One region of the Affinirhizobium helianthi genome, then DNA from elsewhere that is predicted to be linked to it. Evidence: predicted binding sites of a transcription regulator. Region 1 holds the regulator's gene; each other region holds the start of a gene.

Region 1 (7,158 bases):
CAGCAAGATACTCAGCCATAGCTTCAGGCTCCAGCGTGCGGCCCTCACCTTCCAGCACGTACTTGCCGTCCTTGAAGAATTCGGTGGACGCACAATCGAGAGCGATGTGCATGTCGTCGCCCGGCTTGTAGCCTGCCTTCTCGATGGATTTCATGATGAAATCGAGCGCAGCCGGAGCGCTTTCAAGACCAGGTGCGAAACCACCCTCGTCACCAACATTGGTGTTGTGGCCCTGTGCTGCCAGTTCCTTCTTCAGAACGTGGAAGACTTCCGAACCCATGCGAACAGCCTCGCGGATGTTCTCCGCACCGACCGGCATGATCATGAATTCCTGGAAGTCGATCGGATTGTCAGCGTGCGCACCACCGTTGATGATGTTCATCATCGGGACCGGCAGAAGGCGCGCGTTAGGGCCGCCAACATAACGGAAAAGCGGCAGGCCAGATGCTTCTGCTGCAGCCTTTGCCACGGCGAGAGAAACGCCAAGGATGGCATTCGCGCCCAGGCGAGACTTGTTGGGGGTGCCATCCAGTTCACGCATCAGGTTGTCGATGAGAATCTGGTTTTCCGCATCGTGGCCACCGAGCGCATCAAAAATCTCGCCGTTGACGGCTTCAACTGCCTTCTCGACACCCTTGCCGTGATACCGTTTACCGCCATCGCGCAGCTCTACTGCCTCATGCGCGCCGGTGGAGGCACCCGACGGAACCGCCGCCCGACCCATGCTGCCATCTTCAAGGTGCACGTCCACCTCAACCGTGGGGTTTCCGCGGCTGTCAAGAATCTCGCGCGCGATGATATCGGTAATAGCTGTCATGAGCCTATCCTGTTACGTGGAGGGATGGAATGAATGGGATTGTCTTACTCGAAGAAACGCAAAATACAATGGCGGGAACATGACAGCTCCCGCCCGGCCTCAATCAGCTCGATCGTTTGGCCACCGCGTCGAATGCGAGCAGCGTTTCGAGGAGCCTGGGGAGGTTTTCGAGCTTCACCATATTGGGGCCGTCGGAGGGAGCATTGTCCGGATCCTCATGCGCTTCGATGAAAACGCCAGCGACGCCCACCGCCACAGCCGCACGCGCCAGGGTTTCAACGAACTCGCGCTGACCGCCGCTTGAACCGCCCTGCCCGCCGGGCTGCTGCACCGAATGTGTGGCATCAAAAATGACTGGAGAGCCAAGTGCGGCCATGATCGGCAGGGAGCGCATATCCGAAACGAGCGTGTTATAGCCAAAGGAGGCGCCGCGCTCACACAGCATGACATTCGGATTGCCGCTTTCGGTAAACTTCGCCTGAACGTTCTTCATGTCCCAGGGTGCCAGAAACTGCCCTTTCTTGACATTGATTGCGCGTCCGGTCTTCGCCGCAGCAACCAGAAGATCCGTCTGGCGGCACAAGAATGCGGGTATCTGCAGAACGTCCACCACTTCCGCAACAGTTGCGCACTGTTCTTCCGTATGGATATCGGTCAGGACGGGAAAGCCGAACTCCTTCTTCAGGTCGGCGAAGACTTCGAGCGCCTTTTCCAGCCCGATGCCGCGCTTGCCGGAGAGAGAAGTGCGGTTGGCCTTATCGAATGACGATTTGTAGACCAAACCGATGTCCAGCTTGTCACAGATCTCCTTGATAGCACCTGCCATCATGAAGGCGTGCTCGCGGCTCTCCATCTGGCACGGTCCACAGATGAGGGAAAGCCGCTTGTCGTTGCCGAAGTTAACCTGTGAGGCCCCTTCGCCCACCGAAACAATGGCATTGGCGCGAACAGTCATGGGAACCTCCGTCTCTCACCGGGCAGCGCACTGCCGAAAACTCGCACGTCCATAACAGCCGGTTCGCCATCTGTCACGTCGAACCGCAACCTGTTTCGTGAAGCCCGTCCGGGTCTGAGGAAAATTCGAGAACGCCGGGCAAATAGGTTTCCGTTACAAAGCTGAAGGCGGCACCTTCTCTGTTTCTCAGAAGCGCAGTATGGCGCAGAACCTGCTGCGGAAGAAACTGCTGGGGCGATAGCCACAGCACTTCGCAGGATAAGCTCTGCCGGCGAAACGCTAGCGACTGCACCACCCGTCCAAACGGCACTGTTGTGGTTTGAAGCGAAGTGTTCATATCTGCGGTGAGCAGATGAGGCAGATACCAGTTATCCGCCTCCGCTATAGGTGTTTGCCCCCAAACCAGCAGCACCCGGCGATGCACAATCTCGCCTTCCTGCGCCATGCAAAGAGCATGCCTGACCTCCGGCCCAGCGGAGATACAATCATCGCCCATACGAATAGAGGACAGCTCACCCTCGCACGTATGCTCAGCGGAGCACCATGCACTCAGCGTGCGCGTTGCGCTGTCGCTGCGCAAAAGCAGATCGTTAAGCCGCAAGAGCCGTCTATGGCGTTCAGCGAGAAACAAGGATTGCCTCTCTTGCATGTGCAATGAATGTCCCTGCTCTCTGATTTCACCACACACCCATTCTGGCGCCGACCTCCCGTTGCGCGAGCAGTTTTCGACCGTCACGGAATCTCAACAAAGGCTAGCATCGGATGAACTCCTGGCTGCGCACTAACCACAAGCATGCGGCCAAGTTTTGTATGAGGGATCTCGTTGCCAATAAGGCAGGCTTCTGCCGCAGCCAAACTCTTCACGGCAATCGTCACGCCCAGCCCGACCATCTGGCTGCGCGATGAGGAGGCGCCGAAAGCAGTCAGGGCATGACTGAAGGCCAAAAGACGCAGAGCACCGTTTTGCAACTGAAACGTCCATTCAGCCTCACCCTGGCAGCCTTTATCTCCAAGGACCAATGCCAGCCTGTCAGCATCCTTGGCAAAATCAGAGGCAATTAACAGGACTTCAGCGATACCCTGCGCCGTGTTTTCGTGATTCAGGAGCGATCCGCCGGGCAGAGCCGCGTTGATTCGCTGACACGTGAAGCCGAGCAATTCCTTCGAGCCAAGATCCGCAAAGGCCAGCCGGAAGCTCGCGGTTCTCTTGCTGCCATCGGCGCCTTGCGCCTCTCGCGAAAAATTCAGAACTGGTCCCGCCGAAATTCCACGGCTCTCAAACCGAGCATGATCTGCATCGGCATTGGATGAAGCGAGAACGAAGGCAGACGGCGCGTGCCATCGCTCGTCCATGGCCACCTCCAAATGCCGCTTTGCAAAGACATTCCCGGCCCCGGCTGCCTCACCAGCGCGTTCCATGTCTCGAATCGCCAGTGGTTCCAGATAGGTCTGGTCGCAGAAGAAAACGCAAGCGTTCGACGTTCCGAAAGGGTGGTGCCCATCAGGCGCAACCGTAAAACCAAGCCGGCTAAACATGCCCCTCGATCTACCAAGGCTTTCAACTGGCAGAACGAGATGATCTAGACTGCTGGACACGACGATCTCCATCCGCTGCGTTAAAATGGTTTAGAACCGATTATTCGTTTTGTACAAGTGCGCTTCGAGCCCCTTGCGGAACACAACTGGAACATATAGTGTCCGTTCTGGATTTGTTTCCGGACGGGGTGCCGATTATGCTAACACGCAAACAGCAGGAACTACTTCTCTTCATTCATGCGCGCATGAAGGAATCGGGGGTTCCCCCTTCTTTCGACGAGATGAAGGATGCTCTGGATCTTGCGTCGAAATCAGGCATCCATCGCCTCATTACGGCGCTGGAAGAACGTGGCTTTATCCGACGCCTTCCAAATCGTGCTCGTGCACTCGAAGTCATCAAGCTTCCGGAACCTTTTGGAACCAGTACGGCACCCAAGCGCGGCTTCTCGCCAAGCGTTATCGAGGGTTCGTTGGGCAAGCCCAATCCGCAACCTGTCCCTGCACCACAGCCGGTGAAGGTAGCGGCTGAGGAAAGCACTTCAGTCTCCGTCCCCGTCATGGGTCGCATCGCGGCAGGTGTGCCGATTTCAGCGATTCAGAACAACACCCATGCCATTAGCGTACCTCTCGAAATGCTGGGTCCGGGCGAGCACTATGCGCTTGAGGTGAAGGGCGATTCCATGATCGAAGCTGGAATTCTCGACGGCGATACGGTGATCATCCGCAATGGCAGCACAGCCAATCCGGGCGATATCGTTGTCGCTCTTGTCGATGATGAAGAGGCAACGCTCAAGCGTTTTCGCCGCAAGGGAGCATCCATCGCTCTCGAGGCCGCCAATCCGGCTTACGAAACGCGGATTTTTCCGCCGGAACGCGTGAAGGTTCAAGGCCGCCTGGTCGGTCTTATTCGCCGTTACCATTGAGCCATCGCTGGATGGGGTCATCATGCGCGTCTATCGCGAAGCTTCGGGCTCGCCAGTCATAGGTGCGGTGTATTTCCCATGCTCGGGCACTTGAATTGAGCGATGGTAGATAGGCCCAGTTGCCGGGCTCAAAGTGGCCACCAAACACAATTTCCATTGTGCCGGTTGTTCGAAGTGTTGTGCCTGTCAGCAGCCGCGCGCCTGATCGGCAACTGGAGAACCGTGTCCGGCTCGATACAACGAAATCCGCATGGTCGCAGGCAAAGCTCAGCAAGCGGTTATCGCTCACTGCAGCGATTCTTGATCCTTCGGCCGTTATTGTCATGCAGATCAAACGCGTGAGGCAAAAAAACTGATCTGGTTTGATCTCACTGAGCCCCGTTGCCATGGCCGCTTCGACGGACTTGATCTGCGCCGTCGTCAAGCGCTTCCGGTCACTCCGGATGTTTGAGAGCACTGGCGTTTCCTCGTCACCATCAGCGAGCGCGTTGATGGACGGCTCGTCATCACCCGCAAGATCAATGCTGCGTCTTACGGGCAGTATCGTATCGGTTATCTGCAAGGCGTTGCGCCATCGTTCGAAAAGAAAGCCCGACGACCGCGCCTGATTGGTCGACGCTACAGATCCGCGCCGTAGGAGGATGGCTTCCCCGTCTTCTGCTACCACCATCTCCGGGCGGGCTCTTCCCGCACCAGAAAATAGCAAGATCAATCCAGCAGTGAGAAGAACCGCGCCCAGCCACCGCAGCGGAGACCTCAGGCTAATGAAGAGAATCAGACCGAAGGACGTGATGGCAAGGAAGTAAGGTGGCGCCCGTCCAATGCTCGTGCCTCCGTCCCAGGAGGCAACCACTGTTGCGACACTGATAACGACGTCCAGACCCCACCCCATGATAGCAAAGAAAAGAGCGTCGAGGCCGAATGGCATTGCCAGCATCCCCAGCAGACCCGCTGGCATGACAATCACAGAGATGAAAGGCATGGCTGCCAGATTGGCAACGAGGCCATAGGCGCTCAGCTGATTGAAGTGCGCTATGGAAAAAATCGCCGTGGACAAGCCGCCGATCAAGGAAGTCATGACCGTGCCGCCTACAAAGCCTGCAACCGATGTAACAACTGCAGCCTGAGGGCCTTTAATCTGAAAACCGTCTTCATTCTGCTTGCGTTTTGACCAGAGATTGTAGCCTGCCACCAAGGCGGCAGTCGCTCCAAAGGACATCTGGAAACTTGCGCCCATGACGCTGGAAGGATGCAGCACGAGAATAATGATGGCTGCGAGCGCGATGTTGTGGAGACTGATCGAAGGTCGGTCGACGAGAACCGCCATCAGCATGACCACCATCATGATATAGGCGCGTTCCGCAGACACCCCGAAACCGGAAATCAGGTAGTAGGCTGTCACCATCAGAAGCGCACCGAAGGCCGCCGCCTTCTTGACGGAAATGCGCTGGGAAATCCCCGGAATCAAAACCAGCAGCGCGCGGGCACCGACGAAGAAAATCCCGGCAGCAAGAGCCATGTTCAATCCCGATATCGCCACGATGTGGGCGAGCCCTGCTTCTCGAAGGGCATCGAGAACAGGGCCGGAGATTGCCCTTCTTTCATCGGTGATGATGGCTGCCGCGAATGCGCCCTTGTCCCCCTCCACCAATGTGCGGATGCGGTCACCGACATAGCTTCGCAAGTCATAAAGGGAGTTGAGCCAACCGTACTGAAGGCCCGCTTCCTCAGCGATACCGATTTTCTGCGGCGTGCCGAAGAAGAAGCCGGTCGCGCCAATCCCATCGAAATAGGAGGCAAAAGCAAAATCACCTAGCCCGGCCAATGGTGGTCCTGATGGCGGTGAGAGGCGCGCCTTGCCCTGCAGAACATCTCCCATGTGGAAAGGCTCTCTCTTGCCCCTCACCGTCAGCGTGGCCCGCGTCGGCGGGCGTGTCAGCACCGGGTCGGTTGTCCCACGAATTTCGAGGACATAACGCCAACGTGATTGCCCTGTGGCCTCCCGTCTTTCCACAACGCCTTCCACCGTTGTGGTCACCGCACTGTCCAGAATGATTGTCGAAAGACGCCACTCCTCCCAGGCGGCACTTGCCATTCCCAGAAAGATGCTCCCTGTCAAAAACGCGGCTACCGACAACCAGCGCCGCATCGTCCAGCGCAAGATGAGGCTGGCGAGCAGCAGGGGCAGTGCAGTTGCCACCAAGAACAGACTGGGCCGGGAGGCTGCCGTAAACCAAAGGATCGCACCAAGCCCCAAGGCGACGGGAAGCAAGAGAAAACCTGCACCTTGGTCCAGCTCCTGCTCGATCCAGCCGGACAGCCGCGCCTTCCCTGCAGGCTCTGATAGGTGATCCGGCTCCGCAGCGAAATTCAGCTTCGGTGGTGGCAACATGGGGGGTGTCGCGTCGGCACGCTCGGCCGGAAGCCAATCGAGCTCTTTTGCCGTTCCGCCGCCAGCCCGATTGCCCCGACCCTGATGTGCCGATTCTGTCAATCGGTGCCCACCCTCGCCCGCCGATCACACATGTTCTGGCAAGCACTGACACGCGCCTTGCGCATTGGTCAACGCATTGACAAAGCTGGTTCCTATCCTTTCGTATATTGGATCGATTTAATCCAACATAATCTGCGTGGGCCGCCTTTACTGTATCTGCATCCAGCAGATACACCTCACTTTCGCGGCGCACAAAACATGGTCTGGAACGCTTGGCAGGGCGCGTTAGATCATATAGCTAATTCCAACGCTTCTGTTTTTTCTGGCGCGTCCTGCGCCATTCCGCCTATCGGAGGATCAGTATGACGGACACGAACGCACACCTTGGATTGGGAGAAAAGAAAGTAGACCTCCCGGTGCGAAAGGGCACTATCGGGCCGGATGTCATCGACATTGGCGCGCTCTACAAGAACACCGGAGCCTTCACCTACGA
Region 2 (7,158 bases), on a different contig from region 1:
AACCAGGAAGATGACGGCGGCAGAGCCCGCGAGTGCGAGACGGTCATCGGCCGTGTAGTTCTTCGCGTATGGCAAAAGCATCGGGTAGAGATAATAGGCGGCTGCCAGCGAACCAGCCCAGCTGGCAATGGACAGCACCTCGCGTGAAAAACCCCGAACCATGGCGAGCACGGCGGAGAAAAGTGTGACGCCGAGGACAATGCCGTCGAAAATCGTGATGGGCATAGATCATCTACTCCAAGACTTTTCGGTCCCGCGACGGCGGGAGAATGCGGTTGGCCCTACCGGATGCTGCGAAAAAGGCAAGAGGTTTTGCGCTTTTCTTACAACAGCGGGCAATGCTGTGGAAGATCAATCCTCCTCAGCCTGCTTTCCAAGTTTGCGCGCAGACCCCGCGATCTGCACCACGAGGTCGGGTAATCCCTCGATTTCGAACAAGCCCTTGCGCCCAGCTTTCGGCAATTCTGTGGAGGATGCGGGCAATGTCGCCCGCGCAAAGCCGAGTTTCTCCGCCTCCTTCAATCGCTGCGCGGTTTGCGAAACAGGTCGCACAGCGCCAGAGAGGCTAACCTCGCCGAAATAGACGCAATCGGCGGGTAGGGCAGTGTTCGCAAGGGAGGAAACGAGGGCGGCAGCGACGGCCACATCGGCGGCCGGTTCGGAAATACGATAGCCGCCCGCGACATTCAGATACACATCGTGCTGGCCAAGCTTCACGCCGCAATGGGCTTCGAGCACCGCAAGGATCATCGATAGACGGGAGGAGTCCCAGCCAACGACCGCGCGCCGTGCCGTTCCCAGAGAGGTGGGCGCCACGAGTGCCTGAACTTCCACCAGAACGGGGCGTGTGCCCTCCATGCCGGCAAAGACCGCAGCGCCGGGAGCCTTGGTATTGCGTTCGCCGAGGAAAAGCTCGGACGGGTTGGAAACCTCGCGCAAGCCCTTGTCCGACATCTCGAACACGCCGATTTCATCGGTCGGGCCGAAGCGGTTCTTCACGGTTCTCAGAATACGGTAATGGTGGCCCCGGTCGCCTTCGAAGTAAAGAACGGCATCCACCATATGCTCGACCACGCGCGGGCCGGCGATCTGACCTTCCTTGGTAACGTGGCCGACAAGAACCATGGCGGCGCCTGTCTGCTTGGCAAAGCGGATCATGGCCTGCACGCCGGTTCGAACCTGGGTCACTGTGCCGGGTGCCGAATCGACGATGTCGCTCCACAAGGTCTGGATCGAATCGATGATTACGAGGTCCGGCCTTTTGCCCTCTGCAAGCGTGGCCAGGATATCCTCGACATTGGTTTCCGCAGCCAGAAGGACATCGGAGGATGCAGCGCCCAGGCGTTGTGCGCGAAGCCGCACCTGCGCCACGGCTTCTTCGCCGGAAACATAGATGATGCGGTGCCCGCGCCGTGACAGCGCTGCTGCCGCCTGCATGAGAAGGGTGGATTTGCCGATGCCGGGGTCGCCTCCCACCAGCACGGCCGATCCGCGCACGAAGCCACCGCCGGTCACACGGTCCAGTTCGCCAATCCCCGTCTGTACCCGCGGCGCTTCCTCCGTTTCGCCCGATAGCGTCGTCAGGGCGACAGCCCGCCCCTTCTTCGGGGTCTTGCCGGGACCGCCGCCGATGCCGCCCATCGGGTCGTCTTCAATAATGGTGTTCCAATCGCCGCAGCCATCGCATTTGCCCGCCCAGCGGGTGTGAACCGTGCCGCAGTTCTGGCAGATGAATTGGGTCTTGCTTTTGGCCATCTGAACGCGTCCTCAATGTGGGGAAGCATGATCGCGCGCCGCGGATGATCCCGTTTTGTTCTGCATATAGCCGTGACTCGCCCGCGCTGCAAGTCTCGCCGCTTTGTGGGTTCAGACGGATTCAGAGTGAGGCTTCTTCACCGATATAGCGTCGTTCGTGGCGCAGGCCGATGCTGGTCAGCAATTCATAGCCGATCGAGCCGCCGGCGCGGGCCACTTCATCGAGGGCCAGGTTCGGTCCGAAGAGTTCGATGTAATCGCCCGCCCGCAAGGCTGCCTCCGGCAGATCGGACGCGTCGAAAACAGTGAGGTCCATGGTGATGCGCCCCACGACAGGCAGCCGGAAACCGTTGAAGAAGCCGACTGCGCCCTGCGGCACGGCCTGACGTAACGGAATGCCCGCACCGGAAAGAGACCGAAGATAGCCATCCGCATAGCCAACGGAGGCAATGGCCAGGCGGCTGTCGCGGGTCAACCGATGTGCTCCGCCATAGCTCACGGTTTCGCCTGCAGGTGCATTGCGAAGTTGAAGAATGCGCGCTTCTGCCTTTGCCACAGGCCGCATCGGGTTCTTGATGCCCCCCGTTGCCTCGCCGCCATAGAGCGCGATGCCGGGCCGCGTGAGATCGAAGTGATAGTCTGAGCCGAGAAAGATCCCGGCGGAAGCCGAAAGGCTTCTATCAATGCCTTCAAAAGCCTGTGTAACCTGTTGGAAGGAATCGAGTTGTGCGCGGTTCTGTGGATCGTTCGGCGTGTCGGCGCTGTGAAGATGCGAGAGGATGAGGACCGGATCGAAGCTGGCGGGACGCGAGACATCGTGTGCCAGTGCTATGGCCTCTTCCGGCCGGATGCCAAGCCGGTTGAAACCCGTATCGACCTGAAGCGCGCAAGGATAGGGGCCGATTTCGGCAATCAGCGACATCCAGAAGGCCAGTTGCTCTTCGCTGGCCAGAACCGGCACCAGATCATTTTCAAGGAAGAGCCGCTCCTGCCCCGGCCAGATGCCCGAGAGGACGAAAATGCGGGCCTCCGGTGCATAGGCGCGCAGCGTTGCCCCTTCCGATGGAACTGCCACGAAGAAGTCGCGTGCGCCTGCTTCGTAAAGGGTCAGCCCGCAATCCTCTATGCCGAGACCATAGGCATCTGCCTTGACCACCGCCCCTGCGCGCGCCTTGCCGGAGCGGCGGGCCAGATCCTGCCAGTTTTCGGCAAGTGCCTGGAGATCAACGGTCAACCGAACCGGCGCCGTATCGAAGGCATCCATCTCCGGCAGGTCGTCATAGAGTTCGGTCATGGTCCATTCCCTTGTGCTTTTCGGCGCGACCCTATCACTTTTGTTCAAGAGGATCATAACGATCCGGACTATTCTTCATTCATGCACAATGTTTCGCAGCAAGAGAATTTAGGGGCTGCCGCTTGTCTTGACGAAACGGGAGCGGAAGGTTGTCGGGCTGATGCCCAGTTGCTTGCGAAAATGATGGCGCAGCGTATGGGCGGACGCGAAGCCCGCACCTCTTGCCACCTCTTCCATTGCAACTTCCCCTTGGCAAAGAAGTTGCTTTGCAGCCTCAAGGCGTTCATTGGCCAACCATTCGCCGGGAGCACTGCCGGTGGCTTCCGTAAATCGGCGAATGAAGGTGCGCTCGCTCATGCAGCAGAGATCTGCCATGCGCCGGATCGTCCAGTTCGCAGAGAGATCATTGCGCACCTGATCGAGGATAGGGCCAATCTCTGTACCCGGTCGAATGGCAACAGGGCGCTCAAGAAATTGCGCTTGGCCGCCGTTGCGATGGGCAGGCATGACAAGACGTCGTGCAACGGAGTTTGCGGCGGATGGGCCGAAGTCCTGCCGGACGATCTCGATCAGAAGGTCGATACCGGCCGCGCTGCCCGCTGCCGTGAACAGCCGCTCGTGAATGTGGTAGAGGGAGGACTCATCAACGCTGATCGACGGGTAGGCACAGCGAAGAGCCTCAGCATATCGCCAGTGGGTCGCAGCTTTCGCGCCATTCAGCAAACCGGTCGCGGCCAGAACGAAAGCACCGGAGCAGAGGGAAACAAGCCGCGCTCCCCGACGATAGGCTGCGCGCAGTCGTTCACAGAGTTCTGGCGGTACAGGCTCATCCACCCCGCGCCAACCCGGCACGACAACCAAATCGGCCTGATCTATCAGTTCCATGCCGCCATCTGAGGAAACGGTGAGATGACCATGAGCACGCAACGGTCCCGGTTCAATGGCGGCGCTGGCAAAGCGGTACCAATCCGGCCCAAGCTCTGGCCGCGAAAGCCCGAAGACTTCGCAGGCTATTCCAAATTCGAAGGTACAAAGACCATCATAAACGAGGACGACGACGAGCGGTCCATTTGTTGGCGTGTGAAGCTTTGGCATGATCTGTACGCATATTGTCAATCCTGCCAATTGGCAATGCTGCGTCTTTACCGGAATGTCAGCTGATCCCATCGATACGGAGATTTGCGATGACCTATGTGACTGACATTCCACCCGCGCCAAGCGAATTGGCAAAGGAGCATTTTGCCGCGAGCCTGGCCTTCGAAACCGATTGTTGGGATGTACAGGATGCCTTGAGCAAGGGAGCTGATTTCGTGCTCCTGGATGTGCGTAGTCCAGCCCTTTACGCGAGGGGGCATGTGCCAGGCGCGATCAACCTGCCGCATGGCAAGATCACAGCGCGCAAGATGGCGGAATGGCCACCGGAAACGGTATTCGTTACCTATTGCGCCGGTCCGCACTGCAACGGTGCCGCCCGTGGTGCCCTTCGTCTTGCCGAACTGGGGCGCCCCGTAAAACTGATGGCGGGAGGGATAACCGGCTGGCTGGATGAGGGATTTACGCTCGCTTCCAGCGATGCGCCTTAAATGAGAAGCCCCGCTTGGCGGGGCTCTGTTAAAATCAGTGTTCTTCGTATTGAATGAAGCTCGGGTCGGCCAGATCCGCAAATCGGGTGTATTCAGACTGGAAGGCGAGCTTGACGGTGCCGGTCGGTCCGTGACGCTGCTTGGCGATGATCACGTCCGCCGTCCCCTTCACCTTGTCCATATGGGCTTCCCATTCCGGATACTTCGGATCGTTCGGATCGCGCGGCTCGAGGTTCTTCACGTAATATTCCTCGCGGAACACGAAGAGCACCACGTCGGCGTCCTGCTCGATCGAGCCCGATTCGCGAAGGTCGGAAAGCTGCGGGCGTTTGTCTTCGCGGTTTTCCACCTGACGGGAGAGCTGAGACAAGGCGATGATCGGAACGTTCAGTTCCTTGCCGAGCGCCTTCAGACCCGTGGTGATCTGCGTCACTTCCTGCACGCGGTTCTCGCCGGACTTGCCGGAGCCGGTCATGAGCTGAATATAGTCGACCACGATGACATCGAGGCCGCGCTGGCGCTTCAGGCGCCGGGCACGGGCTGAAAGCTGCGCAATCGAGATGCCGCCGGTCTGGTCGATATAGAGCGGTACCTTCTGCATCATCTGGCTGCAGGCGACGAGCTTCTCGAAATCGGCCTCGGTAATGTCACCGCGACGGATCTTGGAGGAGGAGACTTCCGTCTGCTCGGAAATGATACGGGTGGCGAGCTGCTCGCCGGACATTTCGAGCGAGTAGAAGCCGACGACGCCGCCATTTTTTGCCTTGAAAGAGCCATCCGGCAGGACTTCAGGCTCATAGGCGGCGGCAATATTGTAGGCAATATTGGTGGCAAGCGAGGTCTTACCCATGCCGGGTCGTCCTGCAAGCACGATCAAGTCGGAGCGCTGCAATCCGCCCATCTTGTTATCCAGCGACGAGATGCCGGTGGAAATGCCGGAGAGATGGCCATCACGCTCGAAAGCCTGTCCGGCCATATCGATGGCCTGAGCCACCGCATCGGAGAAGGACTGGAAGCCGCCATCGTAACGGCCTGTCTCCGCAAGCTCGAACAGGCGGCGCTCGGTGTCTTCGATCTGCGCCTGGGGCGGCATGTCGAGCGGCGCGTCATAGGCGATGTTGACCATGTCCTCGCCGATGGTGATCAGCGCGCGGCGCAGCGCGAGATCGTAAATCGCCCGCCCATAATCTTCCGCGTTGATGATGGTGACCGCCTCACCGGCGAGACGCCCCAGATATTGCGCCAGCGTCAGGTCGCCAACCTTCGTATCGGCGGGGAGGAAGGTCTTGATGGTGACCGGATGAGCAATCTTGCCCATGCGGATAATGTCGCCCGCGACCTCGAAGATCTTGCGGTGCAGGGGTTCGTAGAAGTGGCCCGGCTTCAGAAAATCCGAGACGCGATAATAGGCATCGTTGTTGACGAGGATCGCGCCCAGCAATGCCTGCTCGGCCTCGAGATTGCTCGGAGCCTCGCGATAATGCGGTTCGTTGGAGAGAGCGGGCGCAACCTTGCGCGCGGCTTCATTCATGGTTTCGATCCCATTCGTTCATGTCATGCGTGACGGCACCTTAGGCGCAGACGGCAGTGGAAAACAGGCAGCATATGGCCACCCACATTGATTCACAGGCAAAACAGCCGAAAAGCCGGAATTTACGTCGCTACCCGCAGTTTTCCATTGACTGTGACACCGCCCGAATCACCAAGGCACCCCTTGATTATAAGGCTTTTCAGGCGTCGGAGGACGCCCGGTGCCGCACATGTTAGCATTTTTGCATAGCTGAAGTGTTCGAGACACGCTTGAACAGGATTGCGGGGTGGACTAAGTAGGGTTCAAATAGTTAGCAACCTAATTATAAGGCGAAGTGATCAATGTCCCGCAGCACATTGAATGAACGGCTGTTTGACGAGATGTCGGCCTTCAATCGCCGCTTACGCGCCCTGTTCGATATGCGCGCGCGGGAGAGTGGCTTGACGCTGGCCCGTGCGCGGACCTTGTTTGCCCTCAGCCGTCGCGGCAGGCTCTCGCAGAAAGATCTGGCGCAAGAGCTGGAGATCGAGACGCCGACCCTCGTGCGTGTTCTCGACGGGCTGGAAAAGCAGAGCCTGATCGAAAGGCGGGCAGGGGATGCGGACCGTCGTGTGAAGGAAATTCACGTGACGCCGGAAGGCGAGGCGGTCGGTCAAAAGGTACAGGAACTCGCTCGCACTCTTCGCAGCCAGCTCGTGGAAGGCATTCCCGAGCAGGATCTTGAGATTGCTCTGCGCGTTCTCTTGCAACTGAACCGAAACCTCGCCGTTTCCAGTGCCGAGGAGCAGAATTGATGAGCACGGCCTTACCCATTCCACACGAAAACGGCGTCACGCAGGAAAAGCGGGACGGGGCTGAGGCTGCCGTGCAGGAGAATGCGCCACCGGCCGGGCAGGGTCCGTCTGTGCTGCGTCCGCGTGGTTTGCCGCAGCAGCCCGTGCCGCTTGAAGAGCGGCCCACCTGGCTGACGCTTGCCTATATTGCCTCTGGCCTGC
Region 3 (7,158 bases), on a different contig from region 1:
CATTCTACTGGGTCATGCAGAAGGTGATCGTACCGCGTCTCGGCGGTATCCTCGAACACCGCCATGACCGCATCGCGCAGGATCTTGATGAAGCGTCGCGCCTGAAGGCTGAAGCTGACGCCGCTGTCGAGACCTACGAAAAAGAACTTGCGGATGCCCGCGCAAAGGGCAGCGCAATCGCTGAAAGCGCACGTGAAGCCGCCAAGGCCAAGGCAGCCGCTGATCGTGCCGCGATCGAAGCTGAGCTGGTTGCCAAGATTGCTGCTGCTGAAGCACGCATTGGCGACATCAAGGCGCAGGCGTTTGCCGAGGTCGGCGCTATCGCCGAAGAGGCTACGACAGCCATCGTCGATCAGCTGATCGGCGCCAAGGCATCTGCCGACGACATCCGGGCTGCGGTTTCCGCTGCCAAAGTAGAGGCTTGAGCACCATGGCATTGGACGCATCATTCTTTGCACTTGTTGCACTCATCCTGTTCTTCGTGCTTCTGGCCTACCTCAAGGTCCCCGGCATGATGGCTAGCGCTCTGGACAAGCGCGCCGACAACATCCGTGACGAGCTGGAGCAGGCCAAGCGCCTGCGCGAAGAAGCTCAGGCTCTGGTGGCAGAATACGCGAAGAAGCGCCAGGAAGCGGAAGCCGATGCTGCAAACATCATTGCTTCTGCAGAGCGTGAAGCTGCTGCCCTGACCGAAGAAGCGCGTCAGAAGACGGAGGAGTTCGTGGCCCGCCGCAATGCGCTGTCCGAACAGAAGATTCGTCAGGCAGAAGCGGATGCCATTGGCGCCGTGCGTGCCGCAGCAGTTGATCTGGCAATTGCAGCTGCTGAGAAGATCATCGCCTCCAAGGCAGATAGTTCAACACAGCAGGCTTTGTTCGCCCAGTCGGTCGGTCAGGTTAAGGCTCGTTTGAACTGATCCTTCTGATCCTGTTACAATGTTTATGAAAAGGCTGGGGAAACCCGGCCTTTTCTGCGTTCTGGATTGGGCGTCTATGTATTGCACCTCCGCACATAGCCAAAGACGCAAGCGTGCATGGTGCCGTTTTCTGGACACGACTTTTCCCAGACCGCGTGAAGCCATGTGCGGCTAATAGTCTACCTTGGGTTAGTCCTTGCGCAGGGGGCGGAAGCTCATGCGATGGAGCGGGCAGGGGCCGTGTTCCTCGATAGCGCGCCGGTGATGTGCAGTGCCATAGCCGGAATGTTTTGCAAAGCCGTAGTTTCCGAAGAGTGCATCGGCGCGCCCCATCATCCGGTCGCGGGTTACCTTGGCAATGACGGAGGCTGCGGCAATTGAGAGGCTGCGGGCATCGCCCTGAATGATAGCCTTGGCTTCACAATCCAGCGCAGGTGGCACATCGCGCCCATCGACGAGAAGATAATCCGCTCTGATGGGTAGACCGGCGACTGCCCGTCGCATGGCATCCAGGCTGGCGCGCAGAATGTTCTGCTCATCAATGCTGCGGGGGCCGGATGAGGCTATGGAAACATGAGCGGTATCAAGGATTTCCTCGAACAAGCGCTCGCGCTGCTTGAGCGTCAACTGCTTTGAATCATTCAGTCCGGCAGGAATATGATCGGGATCGAGGATCACGGCGGCCGCCACCACAGGCCCTGCAAGCGGGCCACGACCGGCCTCATCGGTGCCAGCAACGGGCCAGAAGCCAGCCCGGCGTGCAGCCGTTTCCAGACTGAAATCGGGTTGCGGAGCCGCCAGTTCAAAAAGGGCGGGAGAATCGGGTGGCGTGACACGTGACATGCGGCTTCACTCGCACGCACACCCGATCTCCTGCAAGCCCCGTGGAAGCCAATTCAGGCGGTGCGGCTTCCTGCCTGAGGGGATCAGGCATACGGGGCGAACCAGCTGCGGCGGCTGGAACTGAAACTTTAAGATTCACACCTTCATCTGACCTGTGAAGAGCATTTGCGCCAAAGTTTCAGGGAAGCCGCGCAAGCCCTTGGTTTGATTCAGAACGTCAGGTGTTTCAGAAGATCATGCAGCAAACCGCTATCCCTCGCGGCTCCATATTGCCTTTCACTTTCATGAGCTTTGAGAACGAGCAGCGCATCCGCTCCGCTTAGCTATAGCAGCGATAGCTGAATGCCGCCGCCATCCGGGCGAATGAACAGATCATCCCGCAGGGCCACGCCACGTCGACCGAGACCAAGGCGTTTCGTTGCCATTTCGAAGCGGCGGGAAATTTGCCAGGCATAGGGGCCTTCTCCCTTCATGCGCTTTCCGAATTCAGCGTCGTAATCCTTTCCTCCGCGCATGGATTTGATGAGCGACATCACATGCCGGTAGCGCTCCGGGTAGTGGCGCAACAACCAGTCGCGAAAGAGGGGGCTGACCTCCAAGGGAAGTCGCAGCAGGATATAGCCTGCCACCGATGCACCAGCGGCCTTGGCGGCCTCCAGAATGCGCTCCAACTCATGATCGTTGAGGGCTGGTATCAGCGGCGAAACAAGGGTCGCCGTTGGAATGCCTGCATCGCTTAGCTGGCGGATGGCATCGAGCCGTTTTTCCGGGGTGGAGCAGCGCGGCTCCATGGTGCGAGCCAGTTTGCGATCCAGCGTCGTCACGGAAATTGCCACTTTCGCCAGCCCCTTCGCCGCCATATCGGACAGGATGTCGATATCGCGTGTAACCATGGCCGATTTGGTGACAATCATGACCGGATGATTGGCTTTGCTCAGCACTTCCAGAAGCTGGCGCATGATGCGCCATTCCTTTTCGATGGGCTGGTATGGGTCGGTATTGGTGCCAATGGCAATCGGCTTGACCTTGTAGTCGGGCTTGCTCAATTCGCGTTCCAGAAGGCGTGGTGCGTCCGGTTTTGCAAAAAGCTTGGCCTCGAAATCCAGCCCGGCGGAAAGCCCCATATAGCTATGTGTCGGTCTGGCGAAGCAATAGATGCAGCCATGTTCGCAGCCACGATAGGGGTTGACCGAACGGTCAAAGGGAATGTCGGGAGAATCGTTGCGCGTGATGGCAGTCTTCGGTTTTTCGATCTGCACCGTCGTCTTGAACGGTTCCAGCTCTTCCAGGCTCTGCCAGCCATCGTCGAAGCTTTCGCGGCGCTTTTCCTCAAAACGGCCGCTTGGATTGAGACCTGCGCCACGGCCACGGCGACGTTCTTCCTCCACCCTGAGGCCGGAAGACTGAACCAGAGCATCGGCAATATCTGCCCCATGGGCAGGCGCAAATGCAACCTGCCGCAACTGCGACAACTCGTTCATTGGAAAACTCCTGACGCCTGCGGCCACTGCCGAGCGATGCGTTGAACCTAACGCGCAAAAGAGAACATTGCAAGAACAAATTTGGCGTAGCCTGATGATGGCAATCCGTCATGCAATCGGCTAAAGGTCATCTATGCTGACAGTGCTGATGGAATGTCGAGATCAGGAGTCTGAACTGGCGCAGACCTTGTCTGTGCTGGTGGCGGGTGCCGTTGAAGGCCTCGTGAGTGATGTCGTCATTCTCGATAAGGGTTCGAAAGACGGCAGCGCCCGCGTTGCCGATGCGGCAGGCTGCCGTTTCCTGCAGGACTGGGACTTGCCGGATGTGCTCAAAACCCTTCGCGGGGAATGGGTGCTACTGATAGAGCCGGGAGCACGGCCGCAGATGGGCTGGATCGACGAATTGGCGGAGCATATGGCCCATAGCCGCCAGCCAATCCGTTTCTCGCTTTCCCGCAATTATCGAAGGCCATTGCTGGCGCGGTTCCTGCACCGGCGTGGTCCCCTGGAAATGGGTCTGGTTCTGCCGGCGTCGCTGGCACTCTCGAAAGCAAAACCGGCTGCGGGGCTCACCGATCTGGCGGCCGGATTGAAACCGTTTCGGCTTGCCTCGGAAATGGTGCCAAGCTGGGCGGCTTCACGCGCCTGAACCGTCTTATCCGCTGTTGCGCTTCAGATGTTCATTCAGGCGCGGCATGATTTCAACGAAATTGCAGGGCATATGGCGGTAATCGAGCTGCCATTTCAGAATGCCGTCCCATGCATCCTTGCAGGCACCGGGAGATCCCGGAAGCACGAAAATGAAGGTCGCGTTTGCCACGCCGCCTGTGGCGCGGGATTGGATGGTGGATGTGCCGATCTTGTCATAGGAAATGCGGTGAAAGACTTCGGAGAAGCCATCCATGCGCTTCTCGAACAGTGGCTCCAGCGCGTCTGGCGTCACATCGCGGCCTGTAAAGCCCGTGCCGCCGGTGGTGATGACCACATCCACTTCGTCGGAGAGCGTCCAGTTGCGAACCTGCTCGAAAATCTGCTCCCGGTCATCGGCAACAATAGCACGTGCGACGAGCGTGTGGCCCGCCTCGGCAATCCTTTGAACCAGCGTGTCGCCGGATTTGTCGTTGTCCAGCCGCCTTGTATCGGAAACGGTTAGAACCGCGATGCCAACGGGAATGAAGGGTCGGCTCTCATCAATGCGGTGCATCAGGCTTGGCTCCCTGTCAGTGTGTGGCTTGCGGCCAGATACCAGGTCGGATGGGTCTCTTTGAGGCGGGAAAGTGCCGCCTCAACCTCGGCCTGAGAGTGATACAGCGCGAAACAGGTTGCGCCTGAACCAGACATTCGAACCAGGCCCGCGCCACTTGTTTCAAGCGCCGTGATCACGGTGGAGATCTCTGGTACCAGCTCTTCAGCCGGTGGCTGCAGATCATTGCGCAGATTATGCAGATAGGGCCACCAATCCGCCCCTTCAAGCGGGAAGGGTGGCAGGGGCGGGTTATTGCGCTTCGTCAAAGCCCGGAAGATCTCCGGCGTCGATACGCCGACCAGCGGATTGGCAAGAAGAATGGGGAAGGCGGGCAGATCGGGAAGAAGGGTCAGCTCCTCTCCTATGCCGCGTGCGACAAGCGGAGTGCTGGCAAGACACATGGGCACATCTGCGCCCAGTGAAACGGCCAGCGTCTTCAGCTTTGCCTCTGGAAGATCGAGCTTCCAGAGCCGCGACAGCCCGCGAAGGGTTGCAGCGGCATCTGCCGATCCGCCGCCGATACCTGATGCAATCGGCAGGTTCTTCACCAGCTTGATGCGGACCGGCGGCGTTGCGCATCCAAGGTTTTGCGCCAGCTGGCGCAGGGCGTCCCGCGCCCGCAGCACAAGATTATCGTGCTCTGCGCCCAGCAGCGCGCCAAACTGTCCTTCAACGTGAAATCCGTCCGCCTCGGAAGGCCAAAATTCCAGTGCGTCACCCAGATCGACAAAGGTGACCAGGCTATCCAGCAGGTGATAGCCATCCGCGCGGCGTCCGGTCACATGCAGCGCGAGATTGATTTTTGCGCGCGCTGCTTCCGATATCGATCCTGCCATGGATCAGTTTTTCTTGGCGGGGATCTTCAGAACCTGCCCCGGATAGAGCCGGTTCGGATTGCGCTTCAGCTCCGGATTGATCTCGATGATATCCTGAATCCGGTCGCCATTGCCCAAGGTATCCGTGGCGATCTTCCGCAGTGTGTCGCCCGCGCCCACCGTGTAGTTCTGCAGTTCTTCAGGCTTGCCGCCGTTCTGGGCATCCGTTGCCACTGCAGGCGCGGTTGCGGCGGGGGAAGACATGGCCGTCTGAACCGGAGGCGTTGGCGCCTCGGCCAGACCTTCGCGGATCTTCTGCTCGATCTTGGGGATTTCAGTTGCTTCCGGCTTCATGGTCAGCGCCCGCTGCCACTGATACTTGGCTTCCAGCTGCCGTCCAACACGCCAGTAGGCATCGCCCAGATGGTCATTGATCGTGGCATCGCCAGCCCGCAACTGAACGGCGCGTTCCAGTTCCGTCACGGCGTCATCGTAGCGGCCAAGGCGATAATAGGCCCAACCCAGCGAATCGACGATGTAGCCATCATCGGGGCGCAGATCCACGGCCTTGCGGATCATGTTGAGACCTTCCTCAAGGTTCCGGTTCATGTCCACCCAGGAATAACCGAGATAGTTCAGCACCTGTGGCTGGTCCGGATTGAGTTCCAGAGCCTTGCGGAAATTCGGTTCTGCCTTGTCCCATTCCTTCAGGCGCTCATAGGCAATGCCGCGCTGGAAGAAAACAGACCAATCGGTCGGGCGTGGCGCAGGCCCGACGACATCTACGGCCTTGTCATAGATGCGGGCCATTTCGGCATAGTCTTTCGCATCGGAAAGCACGCTGCCATAGGCAATGTAGCTGCGGATGTCGGAAGGATCCGATTCCAGAAGCGATTTCAGGTGCTGCTTCGCGCCCTCCATGTCGCCGGTCTGGGCAAGTGTCAGGCCGAGTTGCAACTCGGAAATGCGCCGCATCGGCGAATCCTGCGGCACGCGACCGTAAAGCTCGATGGCCTGCTTCGGCTGCTCCAGCTTTTCGGCAATGCCGCCCAGAATGATCAGCGTATCGGCGCTTTTCGGGTCGAGAGCATGGGAGATTTGCAGATAGAGCGAGACCATCTCCTCCGCGCCCTGGCGGTTGAGGGCGCCGCCAATGGAGAAGAGAACGGCTGCTGCCCCTTGCGTGGCGTCGGCAACCTGCTGTTCGGGCTTTTCGCCGCGCTCGATGCTGGCGCGCAATGCCTTCAGCGGCGCATAGTTCAGCATCAGGCGTTCCGCGACAGAAATCGCGTCCAGCGCCTTCTGCTTGTTGCCCTGTGCCGCTTCCAGCCGTGCCAGCGCCATCACGGCGCGCATGAAGGTGTCCGGTGTGGTGGCAACGCCTTCCTCACTGGTAATGGCTGCGGTCAGATGGGTGCGGGCTGTGGCAACATCGCCGGCCACAATGGCCATTGCGCCCATGTGATATTCGGTAAAGACCTTGAACCAGTCCGGCCCCTTGAGGGACTTGATCTGTTTCACCGCCTCCTGGCCCTTGCCTGCGCCAACCTTTGCCCAGGCAATGAGCAGGGAATGGGTCAGGCGGTCCAGATCGTTGCCGCCCTTATAGGCAAGGATTTTCTGCGCTTCGGCATACGAGCCTTTGCGAATGGCTTCCAGCCCGCGAACGATGGTGGTGATGCGTTCGACAGCCTCATCGTCCTTCAAGGCGTTCACATGCTTCAGGCTTTCATCGAACTGCCCGTTCATCAGCAGCGAAACCATCAACCGCTCGCGAATGTCCAGATTGGCGGGCTCGAATTCCAGCGCCTTCTGATAGAGCGTGATGGCGGTCGCGTAGTCATGATCCACATCGGC
Region 4 (7,158 bases), on a different contig from region 1:
CATATAGATCGCGGCAAGGGCCAGCGCCACGAGCAGGATGGTAATAACGAAGCTGATCATGCCCTTGCGGGCCTTTGGTCCGGTATCTTTTGCCATGGCCGCAAAACGTGCGGAGACGGCATTCGGTTCCCGTCTGCCGCTATTCCGCCTATTCGCCGTCCAGCGGCTCCACACCCTGCGGCTTGCCAGCGCGGTCGAGGCGGATTTTCTCGATCCGGTTTTCAGCCGCGTTCAGAAGCTTTTCGCAATGCTTCTTCAGGGCTTCGCCACGCTCGTAAATGGCAATGGATTCATCCAGCGCCACGTCGCCGCGTTCCAGCCGCGTGACGATGCTTTCCAGCTCCGCCACGGCCTTCTCGAAGCTCAAGCCGCTGACATCGTGGTTCTCTGCGCCGTCTGCCATTCTCAACCCTTCATCAATCTGCAAATGTGGAGACCGGCCGATTCAGCCAGTCCTTCGAGATCATAGCCGCCCTCCAGCAGGCTGACGAGCCTGTTGTCGGCATATCGCCCGGCAATCTCCATCAGGCGGCCGGTTGCCCAGTCGAAATCGTCGCCGACGAGATTGATCTGCGCCAGTGGATCGCGATGATGCGCGTCGAACCCGGCGGAAATCAGAACGAAATCCGGGCGGAAATTGTGCAGCGCGGGCAAAACCCGGCTGGAAAAGGCTTCGCGGAAATGATCCCCCGCCGAATGGGCCGAAAGCGGCGCATTGACGATATTGTTGTGTTCGCCGGTTTCCTTCAGCTCGCCGCTCCAGGGGTAAAGCGGCATCTGATGGGTGGAGCAGAACAGAACGGAGGGATCGTTCCAGAAAATATCCTGCGTCCCGTTTCCGTGATGCACGTCCCAATCGACAATGGCCACACGCTCCACGCCATAGGTTTTCTGGGCATGGCGGGCCGCAATGGCAACATTGTTGAAAAGGCAGAAGCCCATGGCCCTGGTCTTCTCCGCATGGTGGCCCGGCGGGCGCGAGGCAACGAACACGTTGTCGGCCTTGCCGGTAAACACGTCGTCCACGGCGGCCAGCGCCCCGCCAATGCCCGTCAGCGCCACCTGCAAGCTCTTCTGGCTCACATAGGTATCGGCCTCGATCTGGCGAATGCGGTCTTCCTCCTCGGGAATTTCCCGCATGACGGAGGTGAGGTGCTCATCGGGATGCGCCAGAAGAACGGCATCCTCATTGGCCTGCGGCGCTTCCAGCCGCTCAAGCCGGTCGAAATTCGGATGCTCCAGCGCGATGTGCAGGGAACGGAGACGATCGGCTCGTTCCGGGTGGCCCTCTGGAGTGTTGTGTTCAAGGAAGATCTTGTGTTCGTACAGGCGGGTCGTCATGGGCTTTTGCCTCCTGCCGCTTTGGAGAAAGGCGGGCGCTTTGGAAATGGCCTAGAAACGGCATGATTTCAAGCGCTGCCGCCGGTTCTCCCACCGCTTCGTTCTTGTCGAACCCTTCTGCCTGTACTTAACTGATGCCAGGAGCAGGGGGATCGATATGGCTGCATATGTTTTCGAGGTGCCGTTCAGGGATGTGGGCCTGCGCGGGGAAATGTTCAGCGCGGCCTATATTACCCATGCGGAAGAGGCGCTTGCCCGCTTCTGGGCCAGCCGCCAGCAGGCGGGGTCCGATCCGGCATTCTATGTGTCGAAAGTGTCCTGCAGCCTGTTGCGGGCGCTCCGGTTTGGCGATCGCGTGGAATGCACGGTGCGCGTCAGCAAGATTGGCGGCAAATCGGCGGGCTTCGTCATCATCATGTATCGCGGCGAAGAGCGCGTGGCGGAGGCGGAAGTGGTCTGGACCGCCTGCGACGGTGAAAGCGGCACGCCCGTGCCGCTTCCCGAAGAGCTTCGCGATTGGCTCTACAAATATCTCGATTAGGCGCGCTGCGGCAGAAGTGGATAGCCCACCATGACGGCGCGTGCCGCCAGCGCCGCAATCACGGCCTTCAGCAGATCGCCCGGAATGAAGGCGAGAGAGCCCAAGACCACCTTGTCGAACGGCGTGCCTGACACCATCGAGAGCCAGGGCATGCCGATGGCATAAACCACGACGATGCCGCCGATGAGGCTGGCCATCAGGAAGCCTGCGAACTGGCGCAGGGCCGGCTGGCCTTCACGGACGAATTGCTGCGCCACCAGACCGGTCACGAAGCTGCCGATGATCCAGCCGAAGATATAGCCGCCGGTTGGCCCCATGAGCACGGCAAGACCGCCGCGACCGCCTGCGAGAACCGGCAGGCCGACGGCCACCAGAACCACAAGCAGCGCATAGGACAGTGCCCCGCGCCGGGCGCCGATAATGCAGCCTGCCAGCATCACGCCCATGCTCTGCGCGGTGATCGGAACCGGGATGAGAGCAATCGTGACCGGCGGAATGAGGCCGAGAACAATGACGATGGCAGTGAAAAGCGCCGCAAGCACAATATCCCTGGTGTTCATGCAACAACTCCTTTTGGCGCTGAAGGCCGAAACTTTATTTTGAATGTCCGCTTTTGTGGCCGCGAATGCCGCGTGCGTCAATCGCCTCGGCAATGCTATCCGCATCCTTGAGCGTGGCAATGATCAGCGGCCCAAGGGCGCGGTGCAGCCGGTAGGGTATGCCGCGTGCCTTATGTGCGGCGCGCAGTGTTTCATGCCGTGCGGCAATTTCCGGCACGAAGCGCAGCACAAGCCCAAGCGCCAGCCCCACATCCGCCGCCCGAAGCAGGCCCAGCCGCTCCAGCGGTCGCGCAGCCTTTGTCAGGCAATCGATGAAGGCCGAAAGCGAGGTGGTGGCCGTTACGATTGTTGCAAGAACCACGATTGCGGGCAGCCGCAGAAGCGTCACCAGCGCATCCCTCGGGGACACCACGACATAATTCACCAGTGCCAGAAGCGCGATGGTCAGCAGCACAGGCTTGGTGCGCGCCCATAAAGGACGTGGCGTAAGCCCCACCTGCGCGGCTAGAAGAATGGCTGCAAAAAGCGAAAGGCCAAGCAGCGCGGGGCTGTTCAGCAGGCTGAGCACGAGGCTGAGAATGAAGAGGGAGAAAAGCTTGTAACCGGCGGAAGCGCGATGAAGCCAGCTATTGCCTTCCATGTGCAGGCTGGTCAGCATTCGGCAATCTCGTGGTAGCGCGCAATGGCATCCGCCGCCGATCCATCGAAGGCCAGCCGCCCCTCGTGAAACAGCAGAACACGGGGAAAATCGGCCAGAAGCTCAAGATCGTGGCTGATGACGATGGCCTGTTCCTGCAGGCTGGCCAGCGTGCGCTTCACCAGGGCGCGGTTGCGAAGATCGAGCTGGTTGGTGGGCTCGTCGAAGATCAGCAGCTTCGGCTCCGTCACCATCACAGCGGCAAGCGCCGCAAGCTGCAATTGCCCGCCGGAAAGCTCATGCGGTCGCCGATCTGCCAGCCCCTCCAGGGCAAATCGGCCAAGGATCGCGTCCACCCGTTCCTGCACCGCCTGTCCCGTCAAACCCCGGCTTTTCAGCCCAAGGGCAATATCGTCGCGGATGATCGGCAAAATGATCTGGTGGCCGGGGTTCTGGAAGATGAAGCCGGTTGCCGCCCGCACCGCGGCCTCATCCTCCACCGTGTCCAATCCGTCCAGCGTCACACGCCCGCCGCTCGGCCGGGCGAGGCCGTTTATCAGCCGGGCAAAACTCGTCTTGCCGGAACCGTTCAACCCGATCACGCCCACGCGGTTTTCCGCAAGCTCCAGAGAAAGCGGATGCAGCGCCACTTGACGGCTTGAGGGGCTGCCGAAAGAAAGGCTGGCATTTTCGAAGATGATGCGCACGCGTCTCGTATCCTCTGGGTCCAAGTCTGGCTTCTATAGCGGGCGCAACTCTTTCAAGCCAATTTTTTTGATTGTTTGCGCTATTGAACAAAGGGAGAACAAAGGCTAGCTTGCACAACCATGACGATCCTGTTCGACAACCTGCTGGCACGAAACATTTTCCTGGATCGCCAGGGGCTTTCCGCTGCACCCAGCCGTGCGCTTGGGTACCAGGGTCTACAGCGGATGATCGAGGACATCGGTTTCGTGCAGATCGACAGCGTGCAAACGGTGGAGCGCGCCCATCAGCAGATCCTTTTCTCCCGTAACCAGACCTATCGGCGCGAAGATCTGACGCGGTTGCTGGAGCAGGAGCGCAGCCTGTTCGAACATTGGACGCATGACGCCTCCATCATTCCTTCCGCCTTCTTTGCCTATTGGAAGCATCGTTTCCGGCGCCGCGAACCGATCATTCTGGAACGCTGGCGGCGCTGGCAGGGGGAGGGCTTCGATGCCGCCTTCCAACAGACGCTGGCGCGTATTCGCGATCACGGCCCTGTAATGTCCCGCGATGTGAAAGTGGAGGATCACAAGTCAGGCGGCTGGTGGAACTGGCATCCTTCCAAGACAGCGCTGGAATTTCTGTGGCACACGGGGCATCTCGCCATTTCCCGGCGGGAGGGATTCCAGAAGGTCTACGATCTGATGGAGCGGGTCATTGCGCCCGCGCATTACGAGGCGGAGGTTTCGGAAGCGGATTTCGTCGATTGGGCCTGTCGTTCAGCGCTGGAAAGGCTGGGCTTTGCCACCACGGGCGAGATTGCAGCCTTCTGGGATCTCATAAAGGCACAAGAGGCCAAGGCCTGGGTGGAAAGCCATCGCGATGAATTGCAGCCGGTCAGCATTGCTTGCGTCGATGGCCGCCAGCGCCTTTCCTTTGCGCTCAAGGATCGCATCTCTGATCTGATGAATGCGCCGGAACCACCGGCACGCCTGCGGGTGCTCTCCCCCTTTGATCCGCTGCTCAGGGATCGCGATCGTGCGGAGCGCCTTTTTGGCTTCAACTACCGCATTGAGATTTTTGTGCCGGAGCCGAAGCGGCAATATGGCTATTATGTTTTTCCGCTTCTGGAGGGCAATCGCCTGATCGGACGCATCGATATGAAGGCAGAGCGCAAGGCCGGGGTTCTGGCCGTCAAGCGTTTGTGGTTGGAGCCGGGTGTTAAGCTCTCCACTGGACGCATGGCGCGACTGGAGGCGGAACTTACGCGCCTTGCACGCTTCACCGGCGTGGAGACGGTGGACTTTCTGACGGGTTGGACAGGAAAAGATGGTGGCTGAAAATGAATACCGCGTCGAACCGCGTGTCGTGGATATCGACGATTACATGCGGCTGAGATTGATCTCTGGCCTCACGCCTTTCTCGCGAGAAGCAGCGGAGAAAGGCCTGCCGCACACGCAATTTGGCGTGCGCGTGCTGTTTGGGGATGAGGTGGTTGGCATGGGCCGCATCATCGGCGATGGCGGCTGCTTTTTTCAGGTCACCGATATTGCGGTCGATCCCGCCCATCAGGGCAGGGGGCTCGGCAAGGCCATCATGGCTGCACTCTCCGAGCATATCCGCGACGCTCTGCCGGAAACGGCCTATGTGAGCCTGATTGCCGATGTTCCGGCAAACAGGCTTTATGAGCAATTCGGCTTCAGGGAAACCGCGCCACGCTCCGTCGGCATGGCGCAGTGTGTGCGCCGCCCGGTTTAACGGATTTTGCCCGTCTGGCCGCGGTCGCGCAGATAATGGTCTGCGATGGCGCAGGCCACCATGGCTTCGCCAATCGGTGCAGCGCGAATGCCGACGCAGGGGTCGTGACGGCCCTTGGTGCGCACTTCCACATGGTTCCCATCCACATCGATGGACTGGCGCTCGGTCAGGATCGAGGAGGTGGGCTTGACGGCAAAGCGTGCCACAATCGGCTGTCCGGTGGAAATGCCGCCCAGAATGCCGCCTGCATGGTTGGAGAGGAACAGCGGCTTGCCGTCATTGCCCATGCGCATTTCGTCGGCATTTTCTTCGCCGCTCAGTTCTGCGGAGGCAAAACCCTCGCCAATTTCCACGCCCTTCACCGCATTGATGGACATCAGCAGCGAAGCGATGTCCTGGTCGAGCTTGGAATAGATCGGTGCGCCGAGCCCTGCCGGAACGTTTTCGGCCACCACTTCAATCACCGCGCCGATGGAGGAACCCGATTTGCGGATCTCATCCAGATAGGCTTCCCAGACAGGCACCATGGCAGGGTCCGGGCAGAAGAAGGGGTTGCGCTCAACTTCGGCCCAATCCCAGTTATCGCGGTTGATCTTGTGCTTGCCGATCTGCGTCAGCACGCCACGAACGGTCACACCCGGCACCACCTTGCGGGCAATCACACCGGCGGCCACGCGGGCTGCCGTTTCACGGGCGGAAGAACGGCCGCCGCCGCGATAGTCGCGAATGCCGTATTTCAGGTCATAGGTGTAATCCGCATGGCCGGGGCGGTAGCGGCGGGCAATCTCGCCGTAATCCTTCGAGCGCTGGTCGGTATTCTCGATCAGCATGGAAATCGGCGTGCCCGTCGTCGTCATGGTCACGCCGTCTTCCGAAAGCATGACGCCGGAAAGCACCTTGACCACATCCTCCTCGCGCCGCTGGGTCACGAAGCGCGACTGGCCGGGCTTGCGCTTGTCCATGAAGGACTGGATTTCATCCTGCGTGAAGGTCAGGCCGGGAGGGCAGCCATCCACCACGCAGCCAAGCGCTGGCCCATGGCTTTCGCCCCAGGTGGTGACGCGGAAAAGATGACCGAATGTGTTGTGCGACATGAGACCCGACCATAACGCGGCTTGAAGCGCCGCCATTGCCTTTTGATGGCGTCTCTTTAAGGGAAAACCCCGTGCGGAGGAAAGCGCTTTTACCGTGCCAGCGGTTCGCCAGCGGCAATTTCCTGTCAGCTTGCCCGCAGGAAGCCGTCCAGAGCGCCGCTGGTGAAATTGTCGAAGGGCAGCGGGCGGGCAAAGGCATAGCCCTGTAGAAGATCACAGCCCAGCTCGCGCAGCATTTCGGCGTGGTTCATCGTCTCCACGCCTTCCGCCACGGTTTCCACGCCCAGCGATTTGGCAATTTCGATGATGGAGCGAACCAGGGCGCGCTCCTGCGGCGAGGTGAGGATCGGCATGACCAGCTGCCGATCGATTTTCAGCCGCTTGGGCCGCAGCTTCAAAAGGCTGACGATCGACGTGTGGCCCGTGCCGAAATCATCGATCTCGATGTCGATGCCAAGCGCCTTGATCGCTTCGAGATTACGCGTCACGGAATCCTCGCTCTCGTCGAGGAAGATGGATTCCACCAGCTCGAAGGAAATC

The links. The regulator LexA, encoded in region 1, represses DNA repair genes until DNA is damaged. The targets are predictions, from matches to a motif close to TGTTCNNNNTGTGTTCNG.
Region 2: a site for LexA is predicted at 1,801-1,818, ahead of radA (DNA repair protein RadA). Genes of this name have one in related genera too.
Region 3: a site for LexA is predicted at 3,301-3,318, ahead of ACFSE1_RS10145 (PA0069 family radical SAM protein). Genes of this name have one in related genera too.
Region 4: a site for LexA is predicted at 3,870-3,887, ahead of ACFSE1_RS14255 (energy-coupling factor ABC transporter ATP-binding protein). Genes of this name have one in related genera too.

What each region holds. Positions count from the first base shown of each region.
Region 1 is NZ_JBHUEQ010000003.1:524,862-532,019, forward strand. It holds gene eno (phosphopyruvate hydratase) at 1-817, opposite strand, end outside; gene kdsA (3-deoxy-8-phosphooctulonate synthase) at 921-1,772, opposite strand; gene ACFSE1_RS03090 (hypothetical protein) at 1,846-2,217, opposite strand; gene ACFSE1_RS03095 (VOC family protein) at 2,505-3,368, opposite strand; gene lexA (transcriptional repressor LexA) at 3,506-4,231, shown strand; gene ACFSE1_RS03105 (ComEC/Rec2 family competence protein) at 4,212-6,725, opposite strand; gene gltA (citrate synthase) at 7,028-7,158, shown strand, end outside.
Region 2 is NZ_JBHUEQ010000022.1:63,387-70,544, reverse strand. It holds gene ACFSE1_RS11940 (CvpA family protein) at 1-225, opposite strand, end outside; gene radA (DNA repair protein RadA) at 352-1,755, opposite strand; gene alr (alanine racemase) at 1,877-3,049, opposite strand; gene ftrA (transcriptional regulator FtrA) at 3,158-4,144, opposite strand; gene ACFSE1_RS11920 (rhodanese-like domain-containing protein) at 4,234-4,632, shown strand; gene ACFSE1_RS11915 (replicative DNA helicase) at 4,667-6,163, opposite strand; gene ACFSE1_RS11910 (MarR family winged helix-turn-helix transcriptional regulator) at 6,505-6,957, shown strand; gene ACFSE1_RS11905 (MFS transporter) at 6,957-7,158, shown strand, end outside.
Region 3 is NZ_JBHUEQ010000017.1:12,237-19,394, reverse strand. It holds gene ACFSE1_RS10160 (F0F1 ATP synthase subunit B) at 1-425, shown strand, start outside; gene ACFSE1_RS10155 (F0F1 ATP synthase subunit B) at 431-916, shown strand; gene ACFSE1_RS10150 (ribonuclease HII) at 1,106-1,759, opposite strand; gene ACFSE1_RS10145 (PA0069 family radical SAM protein) at 2,083-3,240, opposite strand; gene ACFSE1_RS10140 (glycosyltransferase family protein) at 3,374-3,889, shown strand; gene moaB (molybdenum cofactor biosynthesis protein B) at 3,896-4,444, opposite strand; gene ACFSE1_RS10130 (4-(cytidine 5'-diphospho)-2-C-methyl-D-erythritol kinase) at 4,444-5,322, opposite strand; partial or broken gene ACFSE1_RS10125 (tetratricopeptide repeat protein) at 5,575-7,158, opposite strand, start outside.
Region 4 is NZ_JBHUEQ010000025.1:137,232-144,389, reverse strand. It holds gene ACFSE1_RS14285 (hypothetical protein) at 1-96, opposite strand, end outside; gene ACFSE1_RS14280 (exodeoxyribonuclease VII small subunit) at 149-403, opposite strand; gene ACFSE1_RS14275 (histone deacetylase family protein) at 406-1,341, opposite strand; gene ACFSE1_RS14270 (acyl-CoA thioesterase) at 1,499-1,882, shown strand; gene ACFSE1_RS14265 (biotin transporter BioY) at 1,879-2,442, opposite strand; gene ACFSE1_RS14260 (energy-coupling factor transporter transmembrane component T family protein) at 2,477-3,097, opposite strand; gene ACFSE1_RS14255 (energy-coupling factor ABC transporter ATP-binding protein) at 3,094-3,786, opposite strand; gene ACFSE1_RS14250 (winged helix-turn-helix domain-containing protein) at 3,907-5,106, shown strand; gene ACFSE1_RS14245 (GNAT family N-acetyltransferase) at 5,153-5,524, shown strand; gene aroC (chorismate synthase) at 5,521-6,618, opposite strand; gene ACFSE1_RS14235 (bifunctional diguanylate cyclase/phosphodiesterase) at 6,744-7,158, opposite strand, start outside.